One region of the Litoribrevibacter albus genome, then DNA from elsewhere that is predicted to be linked to it. Evidence: riboswitches for the same ligand, from Rfam matches in the RefSeq annotation. Region 1 holds a riboswitch; the other holds the start of a gene.
What was found. Region 1 has a riboswitch for cobalamin ahead of bluB (5,6-dimethylbenzimidazole synthase). Riboswitches for the same ligand answer to the same signal wherever they lie in the genome.
Positions count from the first base shown of each region.

Region 2: linked by a shared signal. The riboswitch ahead of QQL66_RS10395 (TonB-dependent receptor domain-containing protein) and the one ahead of bluB (5,6-dimethylbenzimidazole synthase) in region 1 are both predicted to bind cobalamin.

Region 1 covers NZ_BSNM01000003.1:74,535-77,705, reverse strand. Annotated here, with positions in the region: gene cobT (nicotinate-nucleotide--dimethylbenzimidazole phosphoribosyltransferase) at 1-332, opposite strand, end outside; gene cobU (bifunctional adenosylcobinamide kinase/adenosylcobinamide-phosphate guanylyltransferase) at 369-911, opposite strand; cobalamin riboswitch at 1,095-1,298, shown strand; gene bluB (5,6-dimethylbenzimidazole synthase) at 1,342-2,094, shown strand; gene QQL66_RS02060 (phospholipase D-like domain-containing protein) at 2,226-2,909, opposite strand; gene QQL66_RS02055 (TFIIB-type zinc ribbon-containing protein) at 2,942-3,171, opposite strand, start outside.
Region 2 covers NZ_BSNM01000014.1:43,170-46,340, reverse strand. Annotated here, with positions in the region: gene QQL66_RS10395 (TonB-dependent receptor domain-containing protein) at 1-1,662, opposite strand, end outside; cobalamin riboswitch at 1,764-2,022, opposite strand; gene QQL66_RS10390 (cysteine-rich CWC family protein) at 2,116-2,427, opposite strand; gene QQL66_RS10385 (putative pterin-binding protein) at 2,508-3,020, shown strand; gene QQL66_RS10380 (ATP-binding protein) at 3,025-3,171, shown strand, end outside.

The sequences.
Region 1 (3,171 bases):
TTGACCACTTGGAAATCCGCGCCCTGCTCTTTCGCCAACACACTGATGGCCGCACCACCGGCACAGAAATTTTTAATCATTTCGACAGTAACCGCTTGAGGAAAGGCAGAGACACCTTCTTCCACAACGCCATGATCGCCAGCAAACACGCGTATGGCGACGTTATCGACTTTCGGCTTCAACGTGTTTTGATTAGCCGCCAATTGGATTGCAATGTCTTCCAACTGCCCCAATGATCCCGGTGGCTTAGTCAGCTGATTTTGATGAGCCGATGCTTGCTCACCTTGTTCTGCATTAGGCTGTTGAATCGCTTGAGTCCACCAGGCAGTCATAGTCAGATCCTTTAAAGACAAAAAATAAGTTAAGAACTAGGTTTTAGGAATTGAGGAGGATTTGAGGAATTGGGGCAGACCGGCCACCACAAACACCACGGTATCACAGAGTTTGGCTAAATCCTGATGCAACCAACCGGCCTCATCGACAAACTTTCGGGACAATTCCCCCATCGGCACCACACCTTGACCGACTTCGTTACTCACAAAAATAACATCACCGGGTAGCGTCTGTAGGGTATCGAGTAATTTAGCTCGCTCCGATTGCCACGCCTGATCTTGCTGAACATTTTCAGATTGCAACAAACAGTTGGTCAGCCACAAGGTTAAACAATCCACCAGAATACAGTTATCGGCTCGACTGTGCTGTTTTAAGACTTCAGCCAACGCAAGCGGTTCTTCAATCAAAGACCATTGATCAGAGCGACGGGCTTGATGCAGTTTAACGCGTTCCGACATTTCCCGATCCCGGGTTTCTGCGGTAGCCAGATAGACAAGTTGTTTGCCTGAAGCCAACGCCCGTTCTTCAGCAAATCGACTCTTTCCTGAACGAGCACCACCTAAAATGAGTTCAAGCACGGCTTTCCCTTAAACCTGAATGACCAAAGAAGAATAAATCACGAGGCTGCCACTTTATCGGCTGACGGGAAAGCAGGTCAACTAAATCCCTAAGAATTCTCCTTGACCCAACCAGGCTAAACTCCTATAAAGCTTGTCAAAACGTCAGGTGCCCAAGGTGTAAAGCAGTCGCTCTAATGAAAAATAATCATTATGAACGCAGCTTCACCGAGGGAGAATCGGGAATCCGGTGACAATCCGGAACGCGCCCAGCCCTGTGATGGCGACTTATACATCAATCGGCTGTGATACACAGCCAAGCCACTGGACTTGTTCAATTGAGCACCGGGAAGGCGATGTATAAGGATGACCCTCAGTCAGTAGACCGGCCTGATTGTGTAACTGCGCTGTAGCTGGACCCTGCACGCACATTCCATTGAAGGGGACTAATATGGAATCCAGCTCTCTTACTGAGCGCCATCGTTTTGCCGAGGCAGAGCGTGATGCGCTCTACAAAACCGTGTTTAATCGTCGTGATGTTCGTGGTCAGTTTTTACCTACTACCGTGCCCGACGAGGTATTAGCGCGTGTTCTTTATGCCGCACACCATGCGCCTTCTGTAGGTTTCATGCAACCCTGGAATTTTCTGGTGATTCGTTCTCAGCAGAAAAAACAGCAGGTACACCAGCTGTTCTCAAAAGCGAACAAAGAAGCGGTAGAACTGTTCGATAAGGACAAACAGAAAACCTACAAGAACTTAAAGTTGGAAGGCATCTTAGAGTCGCCGATTAATCTCTGCATCACTTGTGACCGAACCCGAACCGGCAAACCTGTGCTCGGTCGAACGCATATGAAAACCATGGACCTCTACAGCTCCGTCTGTGCGGTACAAAACTTATGGTTAGCCGCACGTACAGAAGGTTTAGGGGTTGGCTGGGTGAGTATCATGCATGAAGATGAGTTGAAAGCGACCCTGGGTATCCCTGAGCATGTGGTGCCCATTGCTTACCTGTGCATCGGCTACGTGGAGCACTTTAAAGACAAGCCAGAGTTAGAGACGAAAGGCTGGTTACCAAGAATGGAGATCAGTGATCTGGTAAATTTTGAAGAGTGGGAAGGTTCAGCCCAGTCCTCAGATGATCAGGAGTTGCTATCAACCTTAGCCGAGATGTCCGACTTCCCGACTGGTTTTCCGGTGCGTTAGATTTAAGTGCTTTCTTTAAATACGTTCATTAAGCGCATTCTTTAAATGCCCGATCACATACAAAAACAGCCCTGAAGGTTTCCTCTTCAGGGCTGTTTTTATTTGTAAATAACGTCCGTAACGAAAGGGCCTTAAGCAAACTCTTTCCACAAACGCTCAAATTCACTGTTAAAACGCTCCAACAATCGTACATCGCCACTGACGGCAATGTTTTCCTGATTGTACCGGGAAGCGCTTCGAGTCCAGTTAAAGCTACCGTTCAACAAAGTCGTTTGATCAAACACGGCAAACTTGTGGTGCATGTGGTTGTCAGTTCGGTCCATCCGAAGCGGCACACCTTTCTTACTCAGTTCATCCACATCACTGCCAAGATCATTCGCCTTGTCGTTATCAGTGATCACTCGAACCTGAACACCCCGCTGATGCGCTTTGAATATTGCATCGCTCAAACTGTCATCCGAAATGGTAAACACACAGATATCGATGGAACGACGAGCACCATGACACAAATCCACAATCTTGCGGCGACACTCATCACCTGGGCTAAAGCATGCGCTGCTCGCAATCGAGGTTGGGTTTTCTGCTGAATCCAAGGTTTTCACAACCTGCTCTAACCATTTCAACACCGGCATGGTCAGATTAACGTCTTCCCGGATTACGTCTCTGGCCAATGCAAAGGCTTTATTGCGAACGAAACGCCCTTCTTCCAGAGTTAACGTCGGAACAATTTCTCGTAACTCCGCTTTTTCAGCATTATCTAACTTGGCGTCTTCCAACGCCTCTACCAACCACTTTTCCAATTCCTGCAAACGCATTTCGTCTCCTTACTGCGTTGAATTCATTTACATTACTCGTAGGAAGTAATCACAAACTGTTTGATGTCGTCACGTTGAGGGTGTTTATCCAACCACTGCTTAAACTGCTCAACACGATCAAAATCTTCTTCACCAATGAGATCTACATATCGTTGTTTAACGACGTTATACATCCGTTCTTTACGAATGCCACGCTGCCAGGCTTCGGTGAAAATCTTCGGTAGTTGACCATGCAGATCCAACTGCTTGAGTAATCGCCATT
Region 2 (3,171 bases), on a different contig from region 1:
GCCAAAATCACGATCCATCATAATCGACAAAGTTTGCGTCGGACGGTTAATTAATCGATTCCCCTTATATACGCCGTTGCGACTCTTTGCGCTTAGCAAAGATAAATCACCGCGAATAACCCAATCAAAAAAACGCGTATTGGCAGAAAACTCCATCCCCTGAATTCTCGCCTGATTCACGTTCTCAGGAATATAGAAAGGCTCTTCGGAGACGATCAAATCCTGAATGCGAGTGCGGAACCAGGTGATCGACCAGTTAACCGATTCTAAAACGCCATTGATGCCCAGTTCGAGCGTATCCGATTTCTCGGGCTTTAAGTCTGGGTTTCCTGAACAGCAGAAACCAAAGCCTGGATGGTATAGATAATTAAATGACGGAGCGACAAAAGCCGTGCCATAAGACGCCTTTAATCGAGTCTCGTTTTCGAAGCTGTAGCCCCAGCCTAATGAACCTGTGTGCTCAGACCCAAACTGCTCGTTATCATCATATCTATGGTTCAGCTCCAAATCATGCCCTGAAACATGCATTTGTACTTGAGTAAATACACCATGATTATTGCGCTCATTTTGAATAAAGTTCGAGGTGGTGTCTGAGTGATCATCCTGGAAGTCGTACCCCACAACAACACTCACGTCATCCGATGGCGTAAATTCATTGATCCAGGAAAATGAATCCCGTCTAGTTTCGAAGGACGACAGCCTTTTGAAGTTAGCAAAGGTATGTGACTTTTCCCAACTACGGCCAAGCTGAATGCTCGATGACCACCATTGAGTCATGTCGTTGTTCAAGCCAAATCCCAGTACACGTAAAGTATCTTTATTTTGCTGATTCGGATAGAAACCAAATGAATCATCAAATTCATTTTGAGTATGAGACTGCAAATAATTGAATGTCAGGTTCGTCTTACCAGACAGCTTAATGTCTGAATTGACCGTTAACGATGAATTTTCAAACGCGTCATCATCACTTTCGTAGTGCTTGTAAGCATCAATACCATCGGTGCCTTCATAACTATAGGTAGCATTCAGGGAAGCAGAATCGTTACGAACACCAAAACCTAATGCCACCTCTTGTGTATCATCCGATCCTGCCCCCACGCGAATAAACGGGCTAAATCCGGATTGGCTTTGCTTACGAGTAAAGATCTGGATCACACCGCCCGCAGCTTCTGAGCCATAGAGACTGGATCTTGGCCCTTTCACCACCTCTATTCGTTCAATCTGATCCACAGGGATATTTTGAAATGCCGTCGCACCATTATTTGCAGAGCCTACTTTTACACCATCAATCAAAAACAACGTATGAGTTGATGCAGTGCCACGAAGAAACAACGAACTTTGCTTCCCACGTCCTCCAGTGTTTTTGATCGTAACATTGGCAAAATCACGCAACAGCTCTTCAGTAGAACGCGCTTGAGAACGTTCAATATCTTCTCGTGTGATGATAGTAACGGACGACAACGTCTCATCGACAGACACGGCTGTACGGTTAGCTGTGACGACCATAGTGTTGGGTTGAGAATTTTCTATCGACTGACCATGGACGTTTGGATGCATCAACATAGCCGCAGCGAACATCGATGCGATTGCCGGAGATTTATTGGTTGAAGAAACGAACGTTTTAGAAACTAATACTTGAGAAAGCCTAGATTTAAATATCATTATCCTACCGCCTAACGTGCCCACCGCACGTATCAGTGAAAACACACAAGCCTCTTCATTGAAATGAAAAATCATGATCAAAATGAAAAGCGCATTGCGTCATGAGTAAATGCTTTCAGGCCGGTCTCCGGGCTTAGGAGTAAGATAGTTGTCCATCTACATTCAGCGCCTTCCCATGCATGTTCTAAAAACTTAAACACAGTGGCTAATTGCTGAACTTAACTCCATTACCGTTGCGGGGGCAGCGTTGGAATTTCGTGAAATATCATCTGATGTATTCATCAAACGTGATAACACAAGCACGCAACTTCCCGTTTAAAGACACGCTCTTAGTTACTGACATCAAAATTGTGAGCAATAAAATAAGGCACGCCTACCTAAAGCGAGGCGCGATTATCCTGATGACACCAGGTAACTTCAAGTGTTAAGGGAGGATTATTGATAAGCGTCGTTTTAACGGCGGGATAGTTGAGCTAAACAACCTGGGCAAATGCATCGAGTATCTATGTCTCGCTCAGCTAACTGCTCTTGGTAATTTTCAGGAAAGCTCTCAGAGACACACCAACAAGGTGTGGTTGACTCAAGATTGCTATCAGCTGGGTTATTGTCTTCACAGTTATTGTTTTTAGCTTTGATCTCTTCAGACTTTCCAGCTTTAGATTTCCCTGCTTTAGATAGCGGAGCAGCCATCTGACACTGGTTCGATTTACCACATAATGGACAAATTGAAGGATCAATTGTTTGTTCTTTTGAGGAGTGAGTCATAGACCACCAACATTCCAAGCCGTCATTCTAACCATTTTAGGTCTATACTCGATCTAACAAAAGAGTTGAGAGTGGACTGTATGACACCTAAACACATTAGATTTCTGTTTTCTTTCCTTCCGCTATTTTTCTTTCCAAATCCCTACATCTATGCAGATTTGTCGAACCCCACCGACGATATCATTGTGGAAGTAAGTGGAGCGATTACTGTCACAAATGCGGACGACATGGCAATCATTGACCGTGATGTGATCAATAACCTTCCTCGTAAAAGCATCACCACGAGCAGTCATATCACAGAAGTTCCAGTCACTTATAGCGGCCCACTGTTTACTGATTTACTGACACTGCTAGGCAGTAAAGGTCGCACTGTTGTTGTGATCGCCTGGGATGACTATCTGGCCGAAATCAGTGTTGATGATTTGGATAAGTACGGCGTCATTCTTGCTGACTCAGAAAACGGAAAACAACTCACGCTTTCTGATCGTGGGCCTCTGTATGTGGTCTTCCCTTTTTCTGACTTCCCCGAGATCAGAAACGACCTCTACTACAATAAGTCGGTATGGCAAATCAAAGCCATTGAGGTGAAATAGAGCAGTGAGTAATACAAAACAGCTACTGCTCGTAGTTAATATCATAGTCCTTGCCGTTGTTTTACTTGGTTCCGTGCTGTTTTCCATCCATCAACTTCAGAAGTTTGAGGAATTAAACGACGGCCCGTTTCTGGCCATCATCAGTAACAAC